Regions from separate parts of the Shewanella sp. YLB-07 genome, predicted to be linked through region 1. Evidence: predicted binding sites of a transcription regulator. Region 1 holds the regulator's gene; each other region holds the start of a gene.
The links. Region 1 encodes sigma-54, which starts transcription at its own class of promoters, with help from an activator protein. Its sites were predicted from a motif close to GTTGGCACGNNNNTNGNNT; they were not measured.
Positions count from the first base shown of each region.

Region 2: a site for sigma-54 is predicted at 5,139-5,157, ahead of flgF (flagellar basal-body rod protein FlgF). Genes of this name have one in related genera too.
Region 3: a site for sigma-54 is predicted at 2,280-2,298, ahead of FS373_RS27570 (YccF domain-containing protein). Genes of this name have one in related genera too.

Region 1 is NZ_VOQB01000011.1:108,675-118,713, forward strand. It holds gene ptsN (PTS IIA-like nitrogen regulatory protein PtsN) at 1-308, opposite strand, end outside; gene hpf (ribosome hibernation promoting factor) at 311-598, opposite strand; gene FS373_RS21745 (RNA polymerase factor sigma-54) at 813-2,297, opposite strand; gene lptB (LPS export ABC transporter ATP-binding protein) at 2,451-3,182, opposite strand; gene lptA (lipopolysaccharide transport periplasmic protein LptA) at 3,179-3,823, opposite strand; gene lptC (LPS export ABC transporter periplasmic protein LptC) at 3,935-4,492, opposite strand; gene kdsC (3-deoxy-manno-octulosonate-8-phosphatase KdsC) at 4,489-5,046, opposite strand; gene FS373_RS21770 (KpsF/GutQ family sugar-phosphate isomerase) at 5,047-6,024, opposite strand; gene FS373_RS21775 (calcium/sodium antiporter) at 6,063-7,022, opposite strand; gene mlaF (phospholipid ABC transporter ATP-binding protein MlaF) at 7,204-8,022, shown strand; gene mlaE (lipid asymmetry maintenance ABC transporter permease subunit MlaE) at 8,243-9,025, shown strand; gene mlaD (outer membrane lipid asymmetry maintenance protein MlaD) at 9,082-9,546, shown strand; gene FS373_RS21795 (MlaC/ttg2D family ABC transporter substrate-binding protein) at 9,640-10,039, shown strand, end outside.
Region 2 is NZ_VOQB01000010.1:150,618-160,656, reverse strand. It holds gene flgB (flagellar basal body rod protein FlgB) at 227-625, shown strand; gene flgC (flagellar basal body rod protein FlgC) at 628-1,044, shown strand; gene flgD (flagellar hook assembly protein FlgD) at 1,058-1,873, shown strand; gene flgE (flagellar hook protein FlgE) at 2,084-3,448, shown strand; gene flgE (flagellar hook protein FlgE) at 3,661-5,022, shown strand; gene flgF (flagellar basal-body rod protein FlgF) at 5,207-5,950, shown strand; gene flgG (flagellar basal-body rod protein FlgG) at 5,961-6,749, shown strand; gene flgH (flagellar basal body L-ring protein FlgH) at 6,760-7,446, shown strand; gene FS373_RS20715 (flagellar basal body P-ring protein FlgI) at 7,487-8,578, shown strand; gene flgJ (flagellar assembly peptidoglycan hydrolase FlgJ) at 8,803-9,810, shown strand; gene flgK (flagellar hook-associated protein FlgK) at 9,899-10,039, shown strand, end outside.
Region 3 is NZ_VOQB01000018.1:55,921-65,959, forward strand. It holds gene FS373_RS27555 (cytochrome-c peroxidase) at 1-327, opposite strand, end outside; gene FS373_RS27560 (PGPGW domain-containing protein) at 575-802, opposite strand; gene FS373_RS27565 (substrate-binding periplasmic protein) at 1,088-1,765, shown strand; gene FS373_RS27570 (YccF domain-containing protein) at 1,823-2,230, opposite strand; gene FS373_RS27575 (pyridoxal-phosphate dependent enzyme) at 2,446-3,366, shown strand; gene FS373_RS27580 (hypothetical protein) at 3,676-3,849, opposite strand; gene FS373_RS27585 (mechanosensitive ion channel family protein) at 4,338-5,951, shown strand; gene FS373_RS27590 (chemotaxis protein CheV) at 6,109-7,050, shown strand; gene FS373_RS27595 (hypothetical protein) at 7,081-7,749, opposite strand; gene FS373_RS27600 (DUF2750 domain-containing protein) at 7,840-8,199, opposite strand; gene FS373_RS27605 (lytic murein transglycosylase) at 8,462-9,649, shown strand; gene FS373_RS27610 (WYL domain-containing protein) at 9,852-10,039, shown strand, end outside.

The DNA.
Region 1 (10,039 bases):
AAAAGTGCAAATAGTATATCTACAGGTTGCTTATCAATGGCGTCGAAGGAGATAGGCTCTTCGCACTTGATTAATACAGCAACCGGTTGACTTATATTGCTCAACCTACCATGAGGAATCGCAATACCATTACCTATACCTGTGCTTCCCATTTTTTCCCTCGCCAAGAGACTTTCAAAAATCTCTTGTGAAGATAGGGTTGGGTACTGGACAGCGGCAAGATCGCTGATGAGTTCCAGTACCTTTTTCTTACTGCCCGGAGTGGCGCAAGTTGTACATTCCGGCTGCAGGATGGTGCTTAATTCCATTATTAATGCTTTGTTAGCTTCTCTTTGTGTTTAATAACCTGACGGTCGAGCTTATCAATCAGGGAGTCGATAGCGGCGTACATGTCAGCGTTCTCTGACATAGCAAAAACCTCACCACCGGCAAGGTGGAGTTTAGCTTCGGCTTTTTGCTGCATTTTCTGAACATTTAAAATAACGTGTACATTATTGATCTGATCGAAATGTCGTTCAAGCTTAGTGAACTTTTCTTCGACATATTGCCTTAGCGATGTAGTGATCTCTATATGGTGTCCAGTTAGGTTTATTTGCATAGAAATACTCCTCCAGTGTCCAATTTAACTCTTAGGTAGGTTGTAGAAAAATCTTTCGGGATTTAACTCACAACATAATTCCCTGTTATACCAGGAGTTGAGCCTAAGGGTTATCGACTACAGGCTGCTTCTGGTGATTAGCGCTCAACATGAGCGCTAATCAGGTCGTGGCTAAGTAGATTTTTCTATTTAGGTGACGACCTTACTTCCTTCTTTATAAACTCTTACGTTGATTCGATGGTGGAATCAACATGGCTTCACGATACTTAGCTATGGTGCGCCTCGCGACCTGAATTCCCTGCTCTGCTAATAGCAAAGCCATCTTACTGTCGCTGAGTGGTTTCTGTTGATTTTCGGCTGCAACCAGCTTCTTTATGAAAGCACGAATGGCGGTAGATGAACACTCGCCGCCATCATCGGTCCCCACATGGCTGGAGAAAAAGTATTTCAGCTCAAATATGCCCCTCGGGGTATGCATATATTTTTGTGTGGTGACACGGGATATGGTGGATTCGTGCATCTCTACGGCTTCGGCTATGTCGTTCAATACCATAGGTTTCATGGCTTCTTCACCGAATTCGAAGAAGCCCTGTTGGAATTTAACTATGCAGTTTGAGACTTTCAGTAAGGTCTCGTTGCGGCTCTCTAAGCTCTTGATAAACCACTTAGCCTCTTGCAGGTGACCACGAATAAACTGACTATCTGATTGATTCTTGGTACTTTTCACCATGGATGCATAATGTTGGTTGACGTTGATCTTCGGCATATTGTCTGGATTTAACTCAACCATCCAACGACCTTTCTTCTTGGTCACAGTGACATCTGGGATGACATACTCATCTTTACCTGGAGTAATGGCGAGTCCTGGGCGGGGATTAAGCGTTTGGATTAACTCAATGGCGACTCTGAGATCATCTTCCTTAAGCTTAGTCTTACGCATTAACTGGCGGAAATCACGTCCTGCGATCAGATCCAGATGATCTTTGATAAGGAGCCTGGCATTATCTATGTGGGGGGTTGTATCTGCGTATTGTGCCAGTTGAATCAAGAGACATTCGCTGAGGTCCCTGGCTGCTATGCCGATAGGATCGAAGTGTTGGATACGTTTGAGGACGGCTTCAACTTCATCCTGTTCAATTTCTGGATCACCCATGGCCTCGAGAATATCTTCAACACTTTGGGTGAGATAGCCCCTCTCATCAATGGCATCTATGATGGCGGTCGCTATGGCGAGATCATTATCAGAAAACGGTGTCAGGTTCTTCTGCCATTCGAGATGCTCATACAAACCTTCGCTGGTCTCGCCTTGGAAGGGCATATCATCGTCGCGCATGGCACCAGAACTCGAGTTCGGAGACGCGGTATAGACTTCATCCCAAGTGGTGTCCATGGGGAGCTCTTCTGGCATGGAATCTTGGGTTATTGCCTCTGAGGTTTCAACCGCAGAGCTGTCGATTGGACCATCACCTTCGCCATCACCCGTGGCGTTAAAGTCTTCTGCGTCTATGGTCTTATCTTCACCATTGACTGGGGGGTCAACCTGTTCTTCATCTAGTTCGAGAAGGGGGTTGGAGTCTAACGCTTGTTGGATTTCTTGTTGCAGTTCCAGCGACGATAGTTGCAATAGACGTATAGCCTGCTGCAGTTGTGGTGTCATGGTTAACTGCTGACCCATTTTAAGCTGGAGTGACGCTTTCATTTACCGCTATTCCCTTCATTGTAATTATAAAATGAGAAAGCCTGCTTTGACTTGTTTGGGGTTTCTCTGAGCCCCTGGACCTTAGGCTGAGTAAGCCGAGTGTCGATAAATACTCATCCCTTAATGCGCGTTAAGAATGAGTCTCTTGATTAACTATAGCTTGAATTGTTCACCTAAGTACACAGCTCGTACTTGCTTATTGTCCAAGATCTCGGCGGGTGTACCTTCAGCGATTAAATTTCCGTGACTGACTATGTAAGCTCGCTCACATACGTCTAAAGTTTCACGCACATTATGGTCAGTGATCAGTACACCTAAGCCGCGACTCTTAAGCTGCTCGATGATTTTTTTAATGTCGATAACCGAAATAGGATCCACCCCTGCAAAGGGCTCATCGAGGAGAATAAACTTAGGGTTAGCTGCCAAGGCTCTGGCTATCTCGACGCGTCTGCGTTCACCGCCCGAGAGTGCCATGCCTTGGCTGTCACGAATATGGGTAATATGAAACTCTTCCAGAAGGCTCTCGAGTTGTTCTTCCCGGGTGTTGTTATCTATATCTGAACGTGTCTGTAGTACCGCCATTATGTTATCCCTAACCGATAACTTCCTAAAGATGCTCGCCTCTTGAGGCAGGTAACCTATGCCTTTTCTTGCCCTCAAGTGCATAGGATCTAAGGTCAGATCATCATCATCGATTAAGATCCTACCTTTATCACTCTGTACTAAGCCTACGATCATGTAGAAAGTGGTGGTTTTTCCCGCGCCATTAGGGCCTAACAGACCGACTATCTGTCCGGTTTTGACTGTGATACTGACATCTTGAACTACGGCTCTATTCTTATAACTCTTGGCAAGGTTGACTGCCTTTAGCGTCATCTGGCTCATTGTTTCTCCTGCCCTATGACTGGTAACTGAGTAGGTATAATGTCTTGCTTGCTGGTTTGATTGTTCGTTTCAGCTGGCTCGACTTCTGGTAATTGAGTCGGCAGCGGCTCCGTAGCTGGCTCTTGTTCTTTGGCCTTATCTTGACTGGTATCCTGATAGCTTTCTGGCTGAATAATGGTGATAACCCTATCATTGCCTTTGCTTTCTGCTATCAACTGTTGCTTAGCTATGTTGTAGCGAATCATATTACCTGTTACTCGGCTACCATCTTGCTCCAGCGTGGCATTACCTACCAAGGTTAAGGTTCTGCTCGATAGCTCATACCTAATTTCTTTGGCACTGGCAGAAGCCGGGCGTCCATCTTCCATTATCTGGGAGTATGTCGCGGGATTTCCGATGGCGACAAGTGTTTTTCCGCCGCCATCTTCTTTAGAGGAGGCTCTGAGTTCGTCGGCTAAAATTTTGATCGATCCCTGAGTCACTTCCACTGGACCATGAAAGATCATCTGATTATTCTTGATATCGGCTTCCTGACTCGCTGCCGAGATCTTAACTTCTTGCATGAGATCATCTTGCTTTGTCATGCCACTAAAACTTGTGATACACAGTAGAGCAGCGATGATTAAGTTATGTTTGTTCATATCGTCCTTCAAATGGCGTACTTGTCTTGTTCACAACACATATGGATCATAGGTATTGTTGGTCTGAGTCTGTTTTTCTAAAATATGGCTTTGGGCTAGCACAAAGCCAAGCTAATTGACCTCATATATCCCTTTAACCTTACTCAATAATTGTACTTTTTGGGCGTTAAGATCACCGAACAAACCCACACCTTGGATAATAAAATCAGTACCTGTGATGTAAACCTCACGATCTGAGGTCATGACCATGGTATTGAGATCTAATTCCAAGTAACTGGTTTTCATGGTTTGAATCGGTTCTTCAGGGCTTATGGAATCGATAATAACATTGTTCTCGAGAACGACTTTGCCTGATTTCTTATTGAGTGTCCCCATCGTCGATTGAAGGCGCCATTTAGCTTGGCCTCCGTCGGGATAGATTAGGTATATGGGCTGAGTGAAATAGGTCATATTGGCCTCATCAAAGTGCTCCATATGGGTAGCTGTGACTCGGCTGTTGACTAACCCCTTGTCATTATAATCGACACTACGTAGGTTATCGGCAATATAATCTGGTCTTAAACTGACATCGATAGCCACCTCTTCATCGCTTTTCTTGGATTGCACCTGCCAATAAAGCAGCAAGGCCGTGCCGAAGAAAGCTATGATGGCCAGAGTCACTCTATTCATATACTCATACCGTGTGCGGTATCGAATTTCTTTTGGCTGAGAAGTATGAGATCCGTTAACTCTCGTAAGGCACCATGTCCGCCTTGGATGCTAGTGACGAAGTCGGCAGCTTGTTTTACATAGGGGTGACCATCGGCGACACAGACTGAAAGCCCAACCTGTTTCATGACTGGCAGGTCAACCATATCATCGCCTATATAAGCCACCTGCTCAGGGGTCACATCATACAAGGAGAGTAGCGCTTGATATGGCTCTAATTTGTTGTCTACACCTTGGTATATATGCTTGATGCCTAGTGCTGTCATACGGTCTTCAACTATCTGAGACTTACGTCCAGTGATGATCGCCACGGGGATATCACTGGTGAGTAGAGATCTCACTCCGTATCCGTCTCGGGTGTGGAAGGTCTTTAGTTCTTCACCGGCATTACTCATATAGACCAGACCGTCGGAAAACACGCCATCTACATCACAGATGAGTAGTTTTATCTGCTTAGCCTTCTGCCAAACCTTGTCAGCTACAGGACCATAAAAACTCTGATGGGATTCATTCATTTATATTACTCCTGCCTTAACCATGTCGAGCATGTTTAATGCACCTATTGGGGTGTTGTTATCATCTACTATGATGAGACCATTGATATCGTTTTCGTCCATCACTTTTAGTGCTTCGGCGGCCAAAATTCCTTCAGAGATGGTGATGCAGCCTTTACTCATCACATCTGAGATTGATGTTTCTCTCAGGTTGACTTGGGCATCTATGACCCGGCGTAGATCGCCGTCGGTAAAAATACCCACTAACTTGTTGGAATCATCGGTAACCGCCGTCATGCCCAGGCCTTTGTTCGATATTTCATAGAGGGCATCTGTGACGCAGATATTCTGCCTTACCAGAGGCAGGTCATGACCTTTATGCATGACATCACTGACTTTGAGCAGTAATTTCCGGCCTAACATACCACCTGGGTGTGACAGGGCGAAATCATCTTTGGTAAACCCCCTCGCTTGTAACAGTGCTACGGCGAGTGCATCGCCCATGACTAAGGTCGCCGTGGTGCTGGATGTGGGAGCAAGCCCTAGGGGGCAAGCTTCTTCGGGTACTTCGATGCACAGATGCACGATAGCATGTTTAGCCATGGTGGATTTTGGCTTACCCGTTACCGCTATAATAGGCAGGCCCATACGTTTAATGACCGGCATCAAGGTTAAGATTTCTGAGGCTTCTCCCGAATTGGAGATGGCTAAGATGATATCGTTCTCACTGAGCACACCGAGATCGCCATGACTGGCTTCACCTGGATGCACAAAAAATGCGGGGGTGCCTGTGCTGGCAAAGGTGGCTGAAATTTTATTGCCTATATGGCCAGACTTGCCCATCCCCATGACGATGACCTTGCCGGTGCACTCAAAGATCAATTTACACGCTGTAGCAAACTCAGCTGAATCTACATACTGGTATAAGTTATCGAGAGCTTTTCGCTCGACATCGATAACGTTTTTGCCCCATTGGCGTAATTTATTTACATCTAGCATTTTGATCTCTCTGTTTATTCAGTCTGATGTAAGTCTTGTTAAGCAAGAAAAAGGACTAGTTGATACGAGATAAAGGTCAACAGTAACACGCCTCCATGCCAAGGCTTTAATGCTCTTGCACGGCCACTCAGTAAAATGAGTACGGCAAGGGCGCTGCTTGTGGCCATTACCATATAGAAATCCCGGGTACTGGCCGCCGCGTCGACTTCCCCTGGCGCAATTAACGCGGGGAGGGCGAGTACGGCGAGAATATTGAACAAATTTGAACCGACAATATTGCCAATGGCCAGATCGTCTTCTTTTTTCAGCACGCCGGCAACACAAGCTGCAAGCTCAGGTAGGCTGGTGCCTATGGCTATGATGGTCAAGCCTATGACCAGATCCGATAAATGATAGGCTTTGGCGATACCTACCGCACCCTGAACCATCCAGTCGGCAGACAGAGGTAGTAAAATAATACCCACGACTAGCCAGAGAACCGCCTTGTGAGTCGGAACTCCAGTCGGTATTTCCTCATCGGCTTCATCTTCGAGTGTGTCAGCTTGCTTGTTGGTTAAGCCATGCCAGATAAGGTAACCCATGAGGATGAAGAAAAGCCCCATTAACATGACGCCTTCCATGCGTGTCAGCAGGCCATCATAGAGAAAATACCCCGCGATTGCTGTGGCGGCCAACATCAAAGGTATTTCTCGCATCAGGGTTTGGGAGCGTACTGAAATGGCCCCTAATAGCGCTGTGATACCCAATATCAAGGTGATGTTGGCGATATTTGAGCCCAATACGTTGCCGATGGCCGTATCTGTCATGCCTTCCATGGATGCGGTGGCTGCGACGAACATTTCGGGAGCTGAGCTGCCCATTGCCACTATGGTCAATCCGATCAACATCGGTGGGAGTCCGAGGTTGCGGGCAAAAGCCGCCGCACCATAGACAAATTTGTCGGCGCTCCAGACTAAAACGCCCAATCCTGCAATAAGCATGAAGATATTAAATAACATTTAATTCAATTCTAAAATGAGTCAACGAGCATTTTCGCTGGATTTGAATGAAAATGAAAGTATTGAGGCAAGATAGTGTCGATTCAGTTGTGCCTATTAGCGCAATTACGTACAATTTGCTGCTCAGTTTCTGTCAGACTCGTCTGCCTTCCCCTGGTGCTTGTACGTAAATGGATGCGGTATGAACATAGAAGTGTCACCAAAACCCAACTCATTGGTCGAGATCCGCAACTTAAAATTTAGTCGCGGTGACCACGTCATTTTTGATGATATTAGCCTATCTATTCCCAAAGGTAAGATCACGGCCATCATGGGCCCGAGTGGAATAGGTAAGACGACCTTGCTTAAGTTGATTGGCGGCCAGCTAATTCCTGACTCAGGTTCGGTATTGTTCGATGGCAAAGATGTGCATAGATGCAGCCGCAAGGAGTTATTTACACTGCGTAAGCGAATGAGCATGCTATTCCAAAGTGGGGCCCTGTTTACCGACATGAATGTGTTCGACAATGTGGCATTCGCTCTGCGTGAGCATTCAGGACTCGCCGAAGAGATTATCACCCGCATCGTATTGATGAAACTAGAAGCGGTTGGTTTACGGGGCGCAGCTAAAATGATGCCTAGCGAGCTTTCCGGGGGGATGCAGCGTCGGGTGGCGCTTGCCAGAGCGATTGCGCTCGAGCCCGATATGGTGATGTATGATGAGCCTTTTGCGGGTCAAGACCCTATCTCAATGGGGGTGTTGGTGAAGCTTATCAAAGAACTCTCTGCTGCTTTAGGCCTCACCTCTGTGGTGATATCCCATGATGTGCAGGAAGTCTTAGGCATCGCCGATTATGTTTATGTGATGGCCGATAAGCGCGTGATAGCCCAAGGGACTCCCGAGGAGTTACGAGTTGCCGACAATGAGCAGCTTAAACAATTTATTGGTGGTGAACCTGATGGCCCGGTGCCTTTTCATTTTCCTGCATCAAGCTATGCCGAGGAGTTAGTCGGTCAGTGATAAGACTGTGAGAAATTATAAAAAAGCTAGTTGTTTAATTGTGGCCATCAATGAACGACAAAAACAAATTATTGGCGGTGAGCTAGGCGGTCTTATTATTGTGAACGCCTCTCTCCACTTACACCAAATAGTTACATCAAGGAATTAGTAGGCTAGTGATGAATCGTATTAGTATTAGCTTTCTGTCCAGACTTCAAGATGGGGTTAAGGAAGGGACTGAATGAGCATGACAGATAACATAGCTAATCTTGGCCGTAGAGGCATAGACCTAGTAACTGGCTTGGGTCGGGCAGGTCTCATGCTTTGGGGGGCGATAGCCCGTAGGCCACGTGTAAAGGGATTTCCGCTATTTGTGAAACAACTCTATGTTGTTGGCGTGCAATCTATGGTGCTCATACTGATATCGGGTCTGTTTATTGGCATGGTATTGGCGTTGCAGGGGTATAATATTCTCGTTGGTTTCGGTACCGAGGAGAGCCTTGGTCCTATGGTTGCTTTGAGCCTGCTACGGGAATTAGGCCCAGTTGTGACGGCTCTGTTGTTCGCCGGGCGTGCTGGTTCGGCGTTGACCGCCGAGATAGGCTTGATGAAGAGTACCGAGCAACTCTCCAGTCTGGAGATGATGGCTATCGATCCGCTAAGGCAGATCATTGCGCCTCGTTTCTGGGCCGGCGTAGTCAGTCTGCCTCTGCTGACATTGATGTTTACCGCTATCGGCATCTATGGTGGTTATGTCGTAGGAGTCGAGTGGAAGGGTATAGACGGTGGCAGTTTTTGGTCGATTCTGCAGGCTTCTGTAGAGTGGCGTCAGGATATCGTCAACTGTTTGATTAAGAGCTTCCTGTTTGGCATCGTCGTGACCTGGATTGCCTTGTATAGAGGCTATCAGGTGGTTCCTAATCCAGAAGGGATAAGTAAAGCCACGACTCAGACCGTGGTTCAGTCGAGTCTGGCGGTATTGGCTTTAGATTTTTTACTTACGGCGATAATGTTCGGCCGTTAATGGATTTTATTGAGCAGATTTGAAGTCGGCTCAACAGGTAGAGTGGAAATGAAAGTATGTTAACTCGTAAAATTGAAGTATTAGTGGGACTATTTCTGTTATCCGGCTTGGCGGCATTTTTGATATTAGTGTTCAATGTTGCCAATGTCGAGGTAAAGTCCGGGGCTAATCATTACACCCTCTATGCTAAATTTAGCAATGTCGGCGGGCTTAAAGTGCGTTCTCCGGTCAAGGTGGGTGGCGTGGTTGTCGGGCGTGTGAGTGCTATTACTCTCGATCCCAACGAGCTGATACCTGTGGTTAAGTTGTCTATGGATAAGCATTTCGATCAGTTCCCTGAAACGAGTAGTCTGTCGATTCTGACTTCGGGTTTATTGGGTGAGCAATTTCTGGGGCTGACTCCAGGATTTATGGACGATGATATCGCCATGCTGGTTGATGGCGATAGAATTGATGATACTCACTCGGCTCTTGTACTCGAAGAGCTTATTGGTCAGTTCCTATATAGTGTCAAAGATTAGGCCTAAATTGAGTCAAGCTTCTATATGAAGCTAGTGATAGATTGTATTAAATAGTCGAACATATTTTTATAGCGTCAAGGATTTTAAATGAGAATGTTTAATCGCATCTGTATGTATAGCGCTTCACTTTTTTTACTCGCGTTGAGTGCAACAGCCCATAGTGAAGACGCGGCCGTAAACACCATGAACCCCTATGATATGGTTGAGGCTGTTGCGAATAATACTTTTGCCAGGTTTCATCAGGATATTGACATAATTAAGACCAATCCTGACCATCTTAAACTGATAGTCTCAGATGAGCTGATGCCCTATATTGATTATAAGTATGCTTCTTATAAAGTCATGGGTATACATCTTAAGGCAACCACAAAAGACCAAAGAGAGCGATTTGTAAAAGCATTTCAGGGCTATCTGGTGTCGACCTATGCACAGGCGTTTACCGAGTACACAGATCAACAAGTTAAGTTTGCCCCTGCGAAAGATTTTTCTGGTG
Region 2 (10,039 bases), on a different contig from region 1:
TCTATCTGGCTCGCAGGGCGTTCACAGGCTCATTTCGAGCAATATTCATATCAAATTCGAGCTATCCAACTTCAAATGGCCAGCTAAGTTTTAACTTGTCAGTTTTCGGGCGTCCTTGTCGCTAGTTTGTGAGCGTCAAGCTGCCAAGTACCCATGCTGGGTACTCCTCCTTTTTTATGGCACAACTATTGCTTTATCTATGACATCGAGTTCAGGAGGCAATTTTATGGCGATTAATTTTGATAATGCATTGGGTGTGCATCAATACACACTAGGGATCAGAGCCCAGCGTGCTGAAGTTATCGCGTCTAATATTGCCAATGCCGATACTCCCCATTATAAAGCTCGTGATGTCAATTTTGATAAGGCATTACAAGCCGCAACGAGTAGGCAAGGTGGCTTGGCTATGAGCCGTAGCGATAGTCGACACTTTGATCTCGCAGCGTTATCACAACAAAATTATGGATATAGAGTGCCAAATCAGCCTGATACCGGTGATGGCAATACGGTTGATATGCAAAAAGAGCAGTCAGAATTTATGCAGAATGCACTCGAATATCAGATGTCACTCGGCTTTCTCGATGGTAAGTTTTCTGGTCTGAAGAAAGCATTAAGAGGAGATTAATCATGAGTCTATTTAATATCTTTAATGTTGCAGGCTCTGGGATGTCGGCTCAATCAATAAGATTGAATACTACAGCCAGTAATATTGCTAATGCTGATTCTGTTTCAAGTAGTGTCGATAAGACCTACCGTGCTCGTCACCCCATTTTTGAAGCCGAAATGGCCAAAGCCAGCCATCAACAGCAATCATCACCTTCAGTAGTAGTGAAGGGCATCGTAGAAAGTGATGCGCCCTTGTTAAAAGAGTATTCCCCAAATCATCCAATGGCTGATGGGGATGGTTTCATCTACAAACCTAACGTCAATGTGATGGAGGAGATGGCTAACATGATTTCGGCATCCAGATCATACCAAATGAATGTTCAGGTGGCAGAAGCGGCAAAGTCTATGCTTCAGCAAACCCTAAGAATTGGCAAATAATAGGAGGTAAAAAGTGAGCCTCATTAACCCACTTAATAATGCTCAACCCCTCGGTGGACAGTCACAAACGTCGACTCAGTCAGTTGCGCCGTCGAAACAAGCTACATCCGGTACTGTGCAGTCGGCCGCAACTCAGTCTACTGATCAGACATCAACGGGAAATCCGTTTCTTGATGCAATTCGTCTACCTGATGAGAAATCAATACCAGAGGCAAATAATCAAGAGCTGACCCAAGAGGATTTTTTCTCTCTCTTGAGTCAACAGTTGTCGATGCAAGATCCATTTAAACCTGTCGATAACGACCAGATGATTGCGCAAATGGCGGCATTTTCTACCGTAGATGGCATTAGTAATCTCAATGATGAGATTGTCAATCTTAATGCCGTAATGACCTCTAGTCAGGCACTGCAAGCTTCAGGACTGGTGGGACAGAAAGTACTGATCCCATCGGATACCGGTCATCTCTCGGAGGAAGACCCAGTGCTGAAGGGGGTCGTGAGTACGCCAGAGGCTATCGATACCATAGTAGTCCGTATCGAAGATGAGAAAGGGCAACTGGTCACTACTTTTGAAATTGATGGTAGTCAAGGCGGTAATGTTGATGTGTCCTGGGATGGATTGGATAAGAATGGCGAGGCGATGCCAAGCGGCACTTATTCGATTAAAGCCAGCGGTAGAGTCGATGGTCAGAGTGAAGAACTTGCAGTCTCTACCTATGCTCATGTTACTAGTGTCTCACTAGGTACAGCGTCTACGGGGTCAATCTTGAACTTACGTGGTATCGGTGGCATTAAACTCGGTGACGTCTTGGCGGTTTCTGAGGTGTGATATTGCTTTCTTGGCGTGCAGTAATGAATTGAATGTCAGTGGTTGGTGCTATTGGCTGAAATAAAGAATTTGAATTGAATGTCGATGGTTAATTCCATCAGCTGAAAAAATGGATTTTAACTGGGTGAATATGTTCTTGCCTGCAGTTATGAATTGAATGTCAGTGGTTGGTGCTATTGGCTGAAATAATGAATTGAATCGAGGTGAATTATGTCGTTTAACATTGCATTGAGTGGCATCGCAGCTGCGCAGAAAGATCTAAATACCACGGCAAATAATATTGCCAACGTTAATAGCATAGGTTTTAAAGAATCCCGTGCTGAGTTCGCCGATGTGTACGCAAATTCCATCTTTGCTAACGGTAAAACGGCGGTCGGTGGGGGGGTAACCACTAGTCAGGTCGCTCAGCAGTTTCATCAAGGTAGCTTACAGTTTACTAATAATGCCCTGGATTTGGCGATCAATGGTGGCGGATTCTTTGTGACTTCGTCAGAGCTCGAAGCTCAAGATCACTCTTTCACCCGAGCGGGCGCATTTAAAGTCAATTCCGCAGACTACCTGGTTGACTCACAAGGCAATTTTCTGCAGACATTTCCTGTCGATAAGGATGGAAACTCGACATCAGTTAGTTTAACCACGACTAAGCCCGTTAGGATCCCTGATACGGCGGGTAGTCCCAAGAAGACGGAAAATATCGGTATTCAGATGAACTTAAATGCCGCTGATTCTACGTTAGATCCCGCCTCGTTTGATCCTAACGATCGTGATACCTATAACAACTCCACCGCTGTGACCATGTATGACTCCTTGGGCGAGCCACATATCTTGACGACCTATTTCGTGCGTCCACCGAATGCGGCTTATACCGGTGAGAGCAACTGGGTTGCCTTCTATGCCGTGGATGGCCAACAAGTTGACCTGGCAGGCGCAGCAGGAACATATAATCAAGATACCACAGGCGATGGTGTGGCAAATGTTATAGGTACAGCTGCTGTTACAGCTGGCGGCTGGAAAGGTGCGGTGATCAAGTTCAACGATACCGGTGCTCATACCACTACCAGTCCAGATCCTATTACCACTGTGCAATTAGGAGTCGGTGGTGCCGGTGTGCTGGGCCCTGGTACCGATGGCACGCAAACTCTGACGATAGATTTTAATAATCCGACTCAATATGCCTCGACGTTCGAGGTGACAGAATTAAACCAGGATGGCACCACTGTGGGTCGTCTAACCAATGTTGAAGTCGGCGCCGATGGTTTGATTAATGCCAGTTACAGTAATGGCACAACAGTCGCTCTGGCTCGGGTGGCATTGGCGCGTTTTGCCAATGAGCAAGGCCTGACTCAAGTGGGGAACACTTCCTGGAAGGCTAGCCAAAGTTCGGGCCTGGCACTGGCTGGTGAGGCAAATAGCGGTACTTTTGGCAGCATTCGTTCGTCTGCGTTAGAACAGTCGAATGTAGATTTAACCACAGAGCTGGTGGATCTAATTTCTGCTCAACGAAATTTCCAGGCGAACTCGAGAACACTGGAAGTCAATAATACTCTGCAACAGACCATATTGCAGATCCGATAATCAGCTTCTTATTTTCCTATATGCACAAAGGTATTGCCGCTCGGCAATACCTTTGTGCAATGTGGCTACCAGTAATCTGGTTAAATCAGGAAAGACATTAACGTAAAAATTTGAATACCGATGGGAGATACTCTCATTGCCTGTTGTTATGAATTGAATTTTGGTGGTATTTAACATTCCACCTGCTGTAATCGATTGAATATAGGTAAATCATGTCATTTAATATCGCGTTGAGTGGAATTGCTGCTGCTCAAAAAGATCTAAACACCACTGCGAACAACATAGCTAACGTTAACAGTATAGGCTTTAAAGAGTCTCGTGCTGAGTTTGCCGATGTGTACGCAAATTCCATTTTCTCTAATAGTAAGACTGCCGTTGGAGGAGGAGTTACAACCAGCCAAGTTGCTCAGCAATTTCACCAAGGGAGCATGCAGTTTACTAATAATGCTTTGGATATGGCCATTAATGGCGGTGGTTTCTTTGTCACTTCTTCGGATCTTAATGGCAAGGAGCAATCCTTTACTCGTGCAGGTGCGTTTAAAGTGGATTCGAGTAACTATTTAGTTGATTCACAAGGAAACTATTTGCAAACTTTTCCTGTGGATAAGGATGGCAACTCGACATCTGTCAGCCTTACTACGACTAAGCCAGTAACGATTCCTGATACCGCAGGCAGCCCGCAGAAGACAGAGAACATTGGCATACAGATGAACTTAAATGCCGCTGACTCTACATTAGATCCCGCCTCGTTCGATCCCAACGATCGAGATACCTATAATAATTCGACTGCTGTGACCATGTATGACTCCTTGGGTGAGCCGCATATCATGACGACCTATTTCGTGCGTCCACCGAATGCGGCTTATACCGGTGAGAGTAACTGGGTCGCTTTCTATGCGGTGGATGGTAAACAAGTTGATCTGGCAGGCGCAGCTGGCACCTATCAAACGGATACCAATGGAGATGGTGCCCCAAATGGAACCGGTACCGCTGTGACTGCCGGCGGCTGGAAAGGTGCGGTGATCAAGTTTAATGATATAGGGGCTCATACGACTACCGACCCAGCCACTATTACCACTGTGCAGTTAGGAGTCGGTGGTGCTGGTGTGCTGGGTCCTGGTACCGATGGCACGCAAACTCTGACGATAGATTTCAATAATCCGACTCAATATGCCTCGACATTCGAGGTGACCGAATTAAATCAGGATGGCACTACCGTGGGTCGTCTAACCAATGTTGAAGTCGGCGCCGATGGTTTGATCAACGCCAGTTACAGTAATGGCACAACAGTCGCTTTGGCTCGGGTGGCATTGGCGCGTTTTGCCAATGAGCAAGGCTTGACTCAAGTGGGGAACACTTCCTGGAAGGCTAGCCAAAATTCGGGCCAGGCACTCGCAGGTGAAGCCAATAGTGGTACCTTCGGCAGCATTCGTTCATCTGCGTTAGAGCAGTCGAATGTAGATTTGACCACAGAGCTGGTGGATCTCATCTCTGCTCAACGTAACTTCCAGGCGAACTCGAGAACACTGGAAGTCAATAATACTCTGCAACAGACCATATTACAGATCCGATAATGTGCTCGGTATTGTGTCATTGATACAAAAAGGCATTGCCGCCCGGCAATGCCTTTCCGCCTTATAGCCTATCTTTTTGACGCCTCTTTACTCCAGCGCCAATTATTTGTGTTTATTCTGGCATGATGTTTGCTTCTGTTTTCTTACTCAGAAGTATTAAACAAATGATTGACGGAGGAACCCAGTGGATAAATTACTCTATGTCGCCATGAGTGGCGCAAAACAGAATATGAATTCGCTGGCTGTACGCGCAAATAACTTAGCCAATGCCAATACCGATGGTTTCAAAGCGGATATGGAGCAAGCTCGTTCGATGCAAGCATTCGGTGAAGGGTTGCCGACACGCGTATTTGCCATGACAGAGAGCCCATCGGCTGATTTTACTGCGGGTCCTATCAAGACTACTGGAAGAGATCTCGATATTGCCGTCAAAGGTGATGGTTGGATTGCGGTGCAGAGCGCCGATGGCGGAGAGGCATACACTCGCTCCGGCAGTTTAAGTTTTGACACTACCGGTCTACTGCGTAACGACCGCGGAAATCCCATCATGGGTGATGCTGGTCCTATCGTGTTACCTCTGCCTATCGAGAAGATAGAAATTGCTCAAGATGGCATTATCTCAGTCAGACCCTTAGGTTCTACGGCGGAAGTCATCGAAGAAGTCGGTCGCATCAAGTTAGTTAATCCTGGTAATCAGAATTTGATGCGCGGGGAAGACGGTCTGTTCAGATTGATATCTGGCGACAATGCCCCTGCGGATCCTTTTATTACATTAGAGAGTGGGGCAGTGGAAGGCAGTAATGTTAACGCCGTCTCTGAGATGGTGGCTCTGATTGATATACAACGTCAATTTGAGATGCAGGTCAAGATGATGAAAACAGCAGAAGAGATGGACCAAGCCTCCTCTTCATTAATGCGTATTAGCTAGGAGTAATATTATGCATCCCGCGTTATGGATTAGTAAGACAGGCTTAGATGCTCAGCAAACCGATATTGCAGTGATCTCTAACAACGTGGCCAACGCGAGTACGATTGGCTATAAGAAGAGTCGTGCGGTGTTTGAAGATCTCCTTTATCAAACCGTTAACCAAGCTGGCGGCATCAGCGCGTCAAATACCAAGTTACCCAACGGTTTAAATATCGGTGCTGGTACTAAGGTTGTCGCGACTCAAAAGGTATTCACCCAAGGCAACATGCTGACAACTGATAACTCCCTGGATTTGATGGTTGAAGGCCCAGGATTTTTCGAGATACAACTTCCCGATGGCACCGCGGCTTATACCCGCAATGGCCAATTTACGCTAGATGATACCGGGCAAATTGTCACTCCTGGTTCGGGTTATGTAGTTCAGCCAGCAATAACTATCCCGGATAATGCGACAAGTATAACCGTGTCTGCCGAAGGCGAAGTATCAGTTAAAACGCCTGGAACGATAGAAAACCAAGTGGTGGGCCAACTGAGCATGTCTGATTTTATCAATCCGAGCGGGTTAGACCCCATGGGACAGAATTTATACCTGGAGACCGGTGCCAGTGGCACACCCATTCAGGGGACGGCTTCACTCGATGGAATGGGGGCTATTCGACAAGGTGCACTGGAAACGTCGAACGTTAACGTGACGGAAGAGCTGGTTAATCTTATCGAAAGCCAACGTATCTATGAGATGAACTCGAAAGTTATTTCGGCTGTCGATCAGATGCTGTCTTATGTTAATCAGAATCTGTAGAGGCAAGGTTATGACCAAGCAAGGCTCATTATTAGCGTTATTACTTGGTTTCTTGTTGAGCGCTTGTAGTTCAACGAGCGGTCAGAAACCGATCCCAGACGATCCCTATTACGCTCCCGTATATCCTGAAGCGCCACCGACTAAAATCGCCGCTACAGGCTCCATGTATCAGGATAGTCAGGCATCTAGTCTATATTCTGATATTAAGGCACTTAAAGTCGGCGACATCATCACAGTTATTTTGATGGAGGAGACGCAAGCGACAAAAAGTGCCAGCAATGAGATCAAGAAGGGGACGGATTTAACACTCGATCCCATCTATGCCGGTGGCGGTAATATCACCATAGGCGGACAACCCTTGGATCTGAGATACAAGGACAGCATGAATACCAAGCGTGAATCCGATGCCGATCAGAGTAATAGTTTGAGTGGCAGCATTTCGGCCAATGTGATGCAGGTTCTCAACAATGGTAACTTAGTTATTCGCGGAGAAAAGTGGATAAGTATCAACAATGGTGATGAATTTGTGCGCATAACCGGAGTGGTGCGCTCACAAGATATACGTCCTGATAACACTATTGATTCACCAAGAGTAGCCAATGCACGTATTCAATACAGTGGTACAGGTACTTTTGCGGATGTGCAGAAGGTTGGTTGGCTCAGTTCATTCTTTATGGGGAGTTGGTGGCCTTTCTAAGGCTGCTATTGAACCTAGTCGTGATTAAGGAATTAACGCTATGAAATATAAATTTATCACTCTTTTATTGCTGATTTTTGTGGCTGCTCCAAGCCAGGCACAACGGATAAAAGACATTGCAAACGTTCAAGGTGTGCGCCATAACCAACTCATAGGCTATGGTATGGTTGTCGGCCTGCCTGGCACGGGTGAGAAGACGCGTTATACCGAGCAGACGTTTAAGACTATGCTGAAAAACTTTGGCATCAATTTGCCCGATAATTTTCGGCCCAAGATTAAGAATATCGCCGTTGTCGCGGTTCATGCGGATATGCCGCCCTTTATCAAACCCGGACAAACTATGGATGTCACTGTGTCGAGTCTGGGCGAAGCCAAGAGTCTGCGCGGCGGAACCTTAATCCAGACCTTCCTCAAGGGGGTCGATGGTCATGTCTATGCCATTGCACAGGGGAGTATGGTGGTCAGTGGTTTCAGCGCAGAAGGTCTAGATGGCTCAAAAGTCATTCAAAATACGCCTACCGTTGGCCGAATTCCTAACGGCGCCATTGTCGAGCGTACTGTTGCTACGCCTTTTTCAACTGGCGACTACCTCACATTTAACCTACGTCGCGCCGATTTCTCGACGGCTAAACGATTAGCCGATGCCATCAATGAGTTGCTGGGTCCAGGAATGGCGAGACCCTTAGATGCGGCTTCAATACAGGTGAGTGCGCCAAGAGATGTGTCTCAGCGAGTGTCGTTTTTGGCAACATTAGAGAATATTCAGGTTGAACCGGCAGCAGAATCTGCCAAGATCATCGTTAACTCACGTACCGGGACCATAGTGGTGGGCGAAAATGTGCGTCTGCTACCTGCGGCCGTGACTCATGGTGGCTTAACTGTCACGATTGCCGAAGCGACTCAGGTATCACAGCCAAATGCCTTGGCAGGTGGTCAAACCGTTGTGACTACAGACAGCACCATAGATGTCAATGAGTCAGACAGACGTATGTTTATGTTTAACCCTGGCACGACACTGGATGAATTGGTTAGGGCCGTTAACTTAGTGGGCGCAGCCCCCTCGGATGTGCTCGCTATTCTGGAAGCCTTGAAGGTGGCTGGAGCACTGCAGGGTGAACTCATCATCATCTAGTTATATGGCTAGATCTTGTTAGTCTTAACTTCCTTTAAAGATGTTCAGTTAGGGCCTGGTTCCAGGCCCTAACACTTTCTGTTCATTAGTGTATTACTCTTCAATACTTCCCCAAAAAAACCGATGTTTATTGGATTAAAACTCAGCATGCTGATGATCTGGCATGTGCTTTGCTTTATAAAAACAATACCGTCTGTTTATTGTCGGCACAACCGGGAACTCTTATGGAAAAGCTGTCAAATTCATCACACTTTTTGGACATTGGAGGTCTTGACTCGTTAAGAGCCAAGGCCCTGAAAGATGATAAGGCCGCTTTAAAGGAGGTGGCACAGCAATTCGAAGGGATCTTCGTGCAGATGCTGATGAAAAGCATGCGCTCTGCCAATGCTGTGTTCGAATCCGATAGCCCGATGAACAGCGAATACACTAAATTCTATGAGCAGATGCATGATCAGCAGATGTCGGTCAACTTATCAGAAAAGGGCATGTTAGGGCTCGCGGATATGATGATGCAACAACTGTCTCCCGAAACTAGCAATGTCACACCTGCATCTGTGCTTAGAGGCGATATGCATTCGGGTTTATCTCAAGCATCTTTCAAATCTCATGTGATGAACCGGGCAATAATGCCTGATGAAGCCATAAAAGCCGAGGACAGGGCAGATGCTAAGCCCATGAATCCCTTAGACAGTATTTTGACAGGCAAGAGTTTGCCATCTGAAGTAAGAAAGGCGGAAACGACCTTCACCGATAGAGATGATTTTGTCGCTAAGCTCTACCCCCATGCAGAAAAAGCGGCGCTAGCTTTAGGCACTAAACCCGAAGTCTTGATAGCACAGTCGGCTCTGGAAACGGGTTGGGGTCAGAAAATGATAAAAGGGGCTCGAGGCGAATCTAGCAACAACCTTTTTAACATCAAAGCGGATAAACGTTGGCAGGGTGATAAGGCCTTAGTCAGTACGCTCGAGTTCGAACAAGGTATTGCGGTACAGCAAAAAGCCGATTTTCGTGTCTACGAAGACATAAAGCAAAGTTTTGATGACTTTGTCAGCTTTATTTCTGATGGACCTAGGTACCAAGAAGCGATGAAGAAAGCCGCCAATCCCAACGAATTTATCAAAGCATTACAAGATGCTGGCTATGCAACTGATCCTCACTATGCCGATAAAGTGATCAAGGTGATGGAATCAATTAAGCCGGATATTAGGCTGCCATCTTTGGGAGCAAGGTAATGATTTTTATTTGTAACAGATATGAGTTTTCCTTTGCGCAGCAGAGTATGCAGCAAGGTGAACGGCAATTAGATAGGAGTCGAGTGTAATGTCTATGGACCTTTTAAATATTGCCCGCACCGGTGTCTTGGCTTCTCAGGCGCAGCTTGCTGTGACCAGTAACAATATCGCTAACGCTAATACCCAGGGATACCACAGGCAAGTTGCCGAACAGTCCAGTCTGGAATCC
Region 3 (10,039 bases), on a different contig from region 1:
CAGATCTTTGGCTCGTCCATCCCAGAATTGGGCTAAACCGTATTCGGCGTTGAGCACGGTTGGGGAATTTATGGGGCCTTGTTGCCAGTTGTGACCTATGGATGTGGGCAGTGCATCGACGCCACCTAATGACAGGTTGTGGCATGAGTTACATGAAATGAAGCCCGATTTTGAGAGCCTTGGTTCGAAAAAGAGCATCTTACCTAATTCGACCTTTTCTGGTGCAGTGATTTTTGCCGGTTCAATTATCTCGATAGGTTCCTGAGCCATGGCGGCAGTGCTGATAGCCGCGAGAATGGCGAGAGAAACTGAAGTAAGTCGCTTCATACTAGACCTCATTTAATACTTGTTTTTTGTGTGGGTATTTTATAAGGCTATCTTATTCCTTCACAATTAAAGGTGGTAACGCTTTGTTTAGATAGGGGCTATCGTATGTTTGGATTAAGTAATCGTGAAGCAGATCTCAGACTCTATGTGGGGATTAAGGCAGGAAGAGACATGCAGATCACTATCTGAACATGTTTGTGATCTAGAGGGTCTTGTCTCTGAGGCTTTGGGAGGTTAAGCACGGCTATTAGCGGTTCATTTTCCACAATAGAATTTTTCTATCTAGCCAAGCGGCGGAAGCATAAAACTGGCGCTGGCTCTTACGAAGCCAGATCTTTGCCCAAGAGTATTCAAGACTTAATATGGCAAGCCCTATTGGCAATAGAAGCCAAGCTGGTCCGGGCAGGGCCAACAGAGCGATTCCGGCGAGTGTCAGTAATCCACCGATAATGGAGATAAGCGCCTTACGAATCATACCTGCTCCTGTCTAATCATGTCTATTTTAGACAATGTCTCATTATAAAGGCCTCTTATGCCAGTCGACAATTGTAACAAAGGTTAATTACTATGCGGATAACCGTTAAGTATAAACTGTCTATACTTATGTAAAATCGATGCCAAGTAGGATATTTCCATTAACCGAATAAGAATTATTTTTGCGTTTACTGGGTTCAGTACTTCATCAGGGAAGTGCGGACTTAGGCTTGTACTAGTTTTAGCCCTATTGCTAATAGGGCCTGCTAAATCGGATACCCTCAAGTTGACTTCGTTACACTGGCCACCTTATTCCGGAAAAAAACTGGTGGATCAAGGCGCATTGATTGCTATCACCCGCGCCGCTCTCAATGCCATGGGTCATGAGCTCTCGGTCGACTTTTATCCCTGGAGCCGGGCGGTGAGATTGGCTAGCCGGGATGATTCTATGTATCTGGGATATCTACCCGAATACTCGTATCCGACACAGGCCTTTATTTTTTCTGAATCTCTCGGCGTAAGCCCATTGGGTCTTGTAGAGAGACAAATTAATCCTATCCGTTGGCCAAAACTTATCGATCTGAATGATTATACATTAGGCGTAGTTAGAGACTATGTGAATACTGCCGATCTCGATATCATGATTAAGCAGGGGACTCAGCCTGTTGAAGTTGTCAGCTCTGATGAACATAATATCAAGAAGGTGGCGACTGGTCGTGTGGATGGCGCCGTGATCGATGTACATGTACTTAGGTTTATATTGACAAGAGATGACTTGAAGCCATTAGCCGATAAGTTACAGATGAATCAAAAGTTGCTCGAAGAAAAACAATTATACGTTGCCTTTAAAAACAGTCCTGATGGCCATAAGTGGCGGAGTATTGTTAATCATGGACTCACTAGAATAGATGCTAAATCTATTTTGGATGATTATATGGCTTCTGTTACGGCGTCTGATAAATAATTGGAAAACTGCTAGCGGTGGCCCATAGGTTTGATTAGGCCACCGTTAGCCGTTATTTTAGGCTTTCGCCACCACAGTTTGGCCGATTGGCGTTAGGCTTAACATGGCAAGTTTGAGATGTTGAATACCAAAAGGTATGCCTATAATGGTTACAAAACAAGCCAAGGCATGTGTGATATGTCCGATTGCGAGCCAGATCCCAAATAACAGAAACCAGATAATATTCCCTACTGTGCCAAAAGCGCCAGTACCCAAATCTTCTTGTCCCGTTAGATGTTTTCTATTCATCTGTTCTTGACCGAAGGGCCAAAATGTCATTTCACCTATGACAAAACAGGCGCGTCCGAATGGGATACCTATGATACTGATAAAGCAAAGTAGGCCAGCTAGCCACCATGCTAATCCCATGATGAAGCCGCCAAGGACAAACCAAGCTATGTTAAAAACTAACCGTAATACTGCCATTTAGGCCTCCAGTGAAACATCGTTTCTTATTTTCATTCTTAATCTTATTAAGCAGAAGACGTGCCAAGTATTTAAATTGTTTAGTTTCAATTGCTTATTGTTCTTATTGGGAAGGGTACTAGTGAGATTTATCAGCTTTTAGTACTTTTAGTCGATTGTAAGGCGTACCCAGTGGTAAAATCACTCCTTGTCTATCCCAGCTATAATGCCTTGAAATGAAGTTAAGCCGCACCCCAGTCGATACCATAGAGATGTTTAACAGAGACATTTTTGTCAAGAGAGATGATCTGCTCCACCCTGAATTCTCGGGTAACAAGGCACGAAAATTTGCCTATTTCATCGAGCATGATTTTCCAGGAGTGATTAAGCTCATCGGCTATGGCTCCCCCCAGGCTAATTCCCTCTATTCTATGTCGGCGCTAGCAAAAATTAAGGGGTGGAGTTTAGATTTCTATGTGGATCACATTGCCTCTCACATCAAACTCAAGCCAAGTGGTAACTATGGTGCGGCATTAGCTAATGGCGCCCATATCATATCACTCGATACTCTGGATGACAGAGGTGGTCGGGACACTCACACTTATATACAAGAGGTTGTACTGCCGCTTGAGGAAAATGCTGTTTTTGTTCCTGAAGGAGGTCGCTGCGAGTATGCCGAGTTTGGAGTGTCTAAACTGGCTGAAGAGATCGTGCAGTGGGCTGATGAGAATGAATTACATAATCTTGTCGTTTTTTTGCCGTCCGGTACAGGTACTACCGCTCTGTATGTTAATAAGTATTTTGTTGAACAGGGGATAAACATTCGCGTGCTTACCTGCGCCGCGGTTGGGGGGAGTGCTTACTTAACTCAGCAATTTACCGAGCTGTCTGACAATCCAAAACATCACCCCGAGATTGTGACTCTGGCAAAAAAGTATCATTTCGGGAAATTGTATCCTGAGTTTTATGAGATGTGGAAAACGCTCTCACTCAGTGGCATCGCTTTCGAGTTACTTTATGACCCTCTGGGCTGGCTGGCACTGGAATACTATCTAAACACGAGCTCAGAAGATGTGCCTATCTTGTATCTTCACCAAGGGGGATTATTGGGTAATGAAACCATGCTGCCGAGATACATGAGGAAGTACGGTGATTGAAATTATGATGTTAATCGGTAGTATTTGTTCGAACCAAGAGTGACGTTTGGATGTATGAGATGCGTTCTGGGGAGTATTTACCGTTTGGTCAGGCTAAGTATCTGTGAAAGTGATACAGCCTGAACCAAAGGTAGGAGTTGCTTTATTGCTTAATAGCCGACTTATGGTGCCGGTCCTATCTGTTTCCTGTCTATTAGCGGGGAAACATTCGATACCAGTGAGAGGAGTGTATCGATTAGCATCTGTTGATTGTGTTAACTAACTCTAACTAGCAGCCTAGTGAGAGGTTTGACAAGAACTAACTTAAACTTATTTACTGCCAGATAATAGCCAGTTCATAAATTTCAACGCTTCGGTGCGCTTTGAGAAAGTCTGTCGGTTTTTTCCTTGGCTATCGGTGAAAGCGATAGAAGATTTATTTACTGAAATAGAATCTACTGGAAAATTAACTGTGATCTGGTGACCATTTACATTGTACGACATAGGTCATACTCCTTATGTGTTACTGCTAGTATTAATCAATAGCAGTTTGTATTTAATAATAAAATCCTTAGCTATTAGCAAAAGATGAGCATTAAGTTCGTTTTGAGGCTACCCATCTTCGACGGTTTAATCAAGTAAACTAGTTATCAATAAATGTTAATATTTGTAATTTGTGAGATAACCACTAAACCGATTGGATTCGAGTTAAACACAGATGTATGACAGCTAGATGACTAAAGTTGAGTAGTTGAACCGGAGTTATAATATTTTTGCGAGGCAGTGACGATATGGAGTCGGACTAACAAAGAAAATTAAATAAAGGTGTCTCAAAACTAGTGGTTATTATATCGACGAGAATGGGCTTGTCAATACCCTTGTAGCATTATTATGCGCTTTTTCGTTGCCAATATAATTAAGCTGTAAAACTGTCGTTTATGGTAATAAATGATAGAATTTGTGGGTGTTTTGTTAATTGGCGGTCGATAAGTATGCGTTTGAATCATTGGTTTCTCCCTCTTTTCTGGTGTTCACTCCTTTTATTCTCACATGCCAGTGCCGCAGTCGTGCCGAACATGGTGGGAGTGCTCAAAGGTGCGTCAAATGAGCAATCAGTCACGACTGAACTCTCTGTGCATCAAAAGTATGAGTATAAGGATGAATTCAAACGCGATACTCCCAGGGGGACACTGGAAGGGTTTACCCAAGCGGCCTATGAACAAGATTATGTCTTGGCGGCTAAATACTTAGACCTGCGTTATCTTCCAGATGGGATGGCTAAAGGTAAGGGAGCAGAATACGCCTCAAAACTTCAAGCGATTATCGACAGAAATATCTGGGTTGATCTGGATCAGATCAATGACTCTCCCCGGGGCAAAGATAACGATATGTTGCCGGCCTATAGGGATGCTTTTGGGCGAATAAAGCTGGAAAGCAGTGAAGTTTCATTACTACTGCAGCGTGTTCCAGGTAAACAGGGATCGATTTGGAAGATATCTAATGCTACCGTAGCCAAAATCCCAACGCTCTATGATCAGCTAGGCTACGGGCCTGTGGTGGAGTGGTTTGTTGACAACATACCTGAAGGTCGTTTGTTCAAAGTGAATCTTTGGGAGTTAACTTTACTCGTAGTGTATCTGGCTGCCGCTTTTTTAGTTGTGATCCCAATAACCTGGGTCATTAAATTCATCATTTTGAAAAGTAATTATGCGCTTAAAGAGGAGTTGGGCTATATCGTTGCCGGGCCATTACGTTTCTTTATCGCCGTGGTATTAGACAGAGCCTGGATGGCTCACAGTAGCATTTCGGCCATGGCATTGGAGATGGTTAACACAGGTTTTTTGTTGTTTATCGCTGTCGTATGGTTGGTCTGGTCTTCTTTAGGTATTTTTCAAGCGGGTCTTAAACGGCGTTGGCTTGCACAAAACAACCAACAGGGGGCTTCTCTGTTAGGACCCTTGACTAATTTTGTTCGGGTTATTTTTGTTGCCCTTGCTGGCCTTGTATGGCTGGAACATCTGGGATTCAGTGCCAGTGCTATTTTGGCGGGGATGGGAATAGGTGGAGTTGCCATAGCCTTGGCTTCTAAACAATCGATAGAAAACTTTATCGGTACTATTACCTTATATTCAGCGGCTCCGATTAAGGTGGGTCAGCTTTGTCAGTTTGGTGCTATTAGGGGGACAGTCGAGCAGATTGGTTTAAGGTGTACTCAAATAAGAACCTTAGACAGAACCTTGATCCATGTGCCCAATGCAAAATTAGCTGAGATGGAGATAGAGAATATCTCAGAGCGTGAGAAAATCCGTTTCAAGGCCGATATCAGGCTCGATTATGAGACCTCTTCCGAGCAATTGAAGGGCATTATTGCCGATATAACGGCAATGCTTGAGCAGCATAAAGAGGTGGATGAGAGCCCTCTACGGGTCACTTTTCAAGGATTTGGCTTGCACGGCTTGCAGGTTAACGTATTCGCTTATGTTGGAACTACTAGTTTTCCGACTTATCAGTTGGTGGCCGAAGCGCTACATCTTGGCATCATGGATATTGTAGTGAGTCATGGTTCTCGTATCATTCCAGTGGCACCCATAGCGGCAAGAATATAGGCATTTAAAATCTTGAACATTAGTTATCATTTTGAGATTAACTTGATTTCTATCAGCTCAATGCTAGTGATAAAGTCTATAATCACTAAGAGCTTTATCGGGATAGCCTTTATGTTTGTCCCCTTATTTTTAGACCTTTTATTTTGAGAGCAACATAATGGCAAAAGTACTCGACTCGGTTGACCAACGAACCAAGCTTGTAGGAGAAAACCGGCTTGAACTCTTACTGTTTCGAATCAATGCCACTCAGCTTTTTGCAATCAATGTATTTAAAGTAAAAGAGGTGGTTAAATTGCCTCAATTGAGTGCCGTTCCTGGTAGCCATCCACATATCAGCGGTGTGGCTAATATTCGTGGAACCTCCATCCCGGTTATCGATCTTCGTAGCGCCATCGGCTATAAACCTATCACAGGCGAGCATGATGCCAACATGATCATCACTGAGTATAATCGCAGTGTTCAGGGTTTTAAGGTGGGTAAAGTCGAGCATATTGTCAATATGACCTGGGGAGATATCTTACCTCCCCCCAAAACGGCTGGCAGGCATAATTATTTAACGGCGATCACTCGCATCGAAATTGATGGTGTTAGTCAAATCGTTTCTATTATCGACGTGGAAAAGGTGTTGGCGGAGATCATTCATTATGACATCACCTTGTCTGAAGGGGTACTCGATGAGGACTTGGTTGGCGAGATGCAGGGCCGTAAGATTTTAATCGCCGATGACTCCTCGACGGCGCGAAGACAGATAAAGGAGACACTCGAGCCATTAGGCATAGAGATCCTCGAAGTCTCAGACGGTTTACAGGCTCTAAGGACGCTACAGCGTTGGTGTGATGAAGGTAAGTCTGTGCAGGATGAGATCTTAATGTTGATCACCGACGCTGAAATGCCCGAGATGGATGGTTATAAGTTAACCCGCGAAATCCGCAGCGATAAGCGCATGAATGACCTCTATATCACATTGAACACCTCATTAAGTGGTAACTTTAATAAGGCCATGGTGGAGAAGGTAGGCTGTGATCGTTTCATCTCTAAGTTTCAGCCGGACTTATTAGTCGATGTAGTGCAGCAAAGGCTAAGAGAGATAGTTAGATAGTTAGATAGTTAGATAGGGTAACTAGTGGGCTTAGAACCAAGTTTTTTCGGCTAAAGGCGTGCCTTGCTCAATGGCTATGTCTTTTACCACCTCTTGTTTCACCCTTTTTGGGGAGGCTATGTTGATACGGGCTATTCTGACGGCATAACTAAATCTTTGGCGTCCAACCTGGGATAAAATAGCTTCGAAAAAAAGTCTATCTAAGCCCAAGGTTTGACTGTAATGAGACACAGCTTTCGACAATGAGCTATATTTCACCCCGTCAAATTCAAACCCCACGACAAAATCGCTATCATCTATGTCGACGCCATCTAAACTCAGAGGCCAACCAGTGGCATTGACTCTGTCTCTGGCAATTAGGTACATCATCCAGGCGCTTTTCTTGAAGCCCTCAAACACTTTACAGGAAAACTCAGAGTCGATTAATTCCTGCTCAGTCCAATTAACCCCTATGGCAAGGTGTTTGGCATAGATACGCATTAATCCATCTTTGACTGCTAGCTGGCAATCCCAAATAGACGTTAGCGGACTTTTTTTAGCCAGTTTGAGACACTCTTTACATGCCGGAACAGCTAAACTGGAATGAGGCGTATGCACGCTTGCATGATATTCAAATACGCAGTTGGAAGGCTCATTACAGAACCAACAAATATGGCGAAATTCGAAGGGGACATCGATGAGGGGAACAGATTGCGTCATAATCTATCCAAGACAGATATGACGCAATAGTGATGACTGAAATCTAACAAAGCCTTTAATTTCAGTATAAGAGTATGCTGAAAGGCTCAATTACTCTTCTTCAACCTGTACTAATGATTTAGCCAGTTCGATAGGGTCGGTTTCTAAACATTCTTGATCGGCTAGCCAATCGGTACCAACAAGTACGCCATCGTCGTTTAGGTCCGATACCCAAAACTCAAGGAACTCGACTAAGGTGATCGACACAGGTTGATAGTCTGACCACTCTTCGCTGCAGTGAACCTTGGCATTTGCTTCAGAAGACCAAAGCGGCATTACGTCAGTATGTTCGTATTCCGATGAATCGCATACAACCCAACCTTCACCGGTTTCATCTTGTAGTCCCCAGACAACTTGATGTTGTTTTACATTCTCGATAAAGCTGGCTAGTTCAGTGGTAATTTCGCTCATGATAGATCTCTTAAGTGTGTAATTAAAACCGTGTCATTATACGCCAGGCGGCGTATTCTCCAAGGGAATCTTGCTGATTAACGCCTGTTAGATAAAACATTAAGTAAAAATAACCTTATTTCTGTCGAAAAATGAGATTAATACTTAAACTATCTTGTTCCTATAGTTATTATGGCTCAGATCTATGTCGTTTTGCGACCTTGAGAATTTTCTTTTTATCATTCTGGTCAAAATATTTTTTTGCATTCTTGGAGTTGTCATTTTGATTAAAAATGTCCCATTAGCATCAGTACTCTTCGTATCCTCCCTCTGGGCGTTGCCGGCTAGCGCCGATGATTTCGCAGCTTGTGTCGTTAATCTGCAGGAGAAAGCCCAGCAAGAGGGTCTTTCGAAGGAGACAATCGATAACGCGTTAGCCAATGTTAAATATGTCCCCAGAGTGATTGAACTCGATAAGAAACAGCCAGAGTTTAGTCAGACCTTCGATAATTATTTTAGTAAACGGGTGACAGACTGGCGCGTAAACCAAGGTCGGAAGATGTTGCGTGAGCACAAGGTGTTATTAGAGAAATTACAAGAAACCTATGGTATTCCACCGCAATACCTGATGGCATTTTGGGGGCTCGAAACCAACTTTGGTTCATATAAGGGTAAAATGCCGGTGTTAGATTCACTGGCGACCTTGGCCTGTGACCCTCGTCGTAGTAAGTATTTTACCGGCGAGTTGATGAAAGCACTAAAGCTTAAAGAGAAGTATAATTTTGATGCCTCTACCATGGTGGGGTCTTGGGCCGGTGCCATGGGACATACTCAATTTATGCCGAGCGCTTACACTCACTACGCCGTCGATGGTGACGGTGATGGCAAAGCCGACCTATGGAATAGCACTGCCGACGCATTGGCATCTGCAGCGAACTTTCTCAATCAACTCGGTTGGCAGCGAGACGAGCGTTGGGGCAGGGAAGTGAGATTACCTGCTAATTTCAATTATGATTATCTTGGTAATTCTCAGGCTCAAGATTTGGCCGAGTGGAAAAAGCTGGGACTGACCCAGAGTAATGGAGCAGCCTTGTCGACCCCCGACATGACTGCCAAGCTTTACCTTCCTGCCGGGCATACGGGTCCGGCGTTCTTAGGGTATAAGAATTTTGATGTGATCATGCGCTGGAACCGTTCTGAATTTTATGCCATTGCAGTTGGCCATTTAGCCGATAGAATTAACGGGGGAGTGGGATTAGTCATAGCGCCGCCTAAGCAAGATAATTTAAGCCGTGCTCGTGTTAAGGCGTTGCAAGCTAAGCTAAATGATAAGGGCTTCGATGTGGGTAAACCCGACGGTGTGATGGGAAGAAATTCTAAGGCCGGTTTACGTGCCTATCAGCAAAGTGCTGGCCTAGTTGCCGATGGATTCCCCGATGAGGCGACGTTTAAGGCCATCGGAGTCAACTAGTCAGTTTGCTCATCAAGTTAAGGGTCATTCAAGATGACCCTTAACACTGCTCAGCCTCATTCATTTCCCTTTATAAGGTGTAATCACATTGATTGCACCTTTTGTTTTTATCCTTTACCTTATATTAGATTACCTATTCCTGAAACTCGGTGTGAGTCCGATAGTTTCTACATGCTGCATTAATAAAAAGAGATAAAAGTGTATGAATATTATGGATAACCTTTCACATGCTCAAAAGCAGCGACTCGCTTTTATCGATTTCAGCCTACAATATTTTGGCCAGATATCTCGTCAGGATCTAATTAAGAAATTTGCTACTGGCTTAGCGGCTGCGACCCGTGATTTCGCCAGTTACCGTGGTTTAGCACCAGATAACATGACACTGGTGCA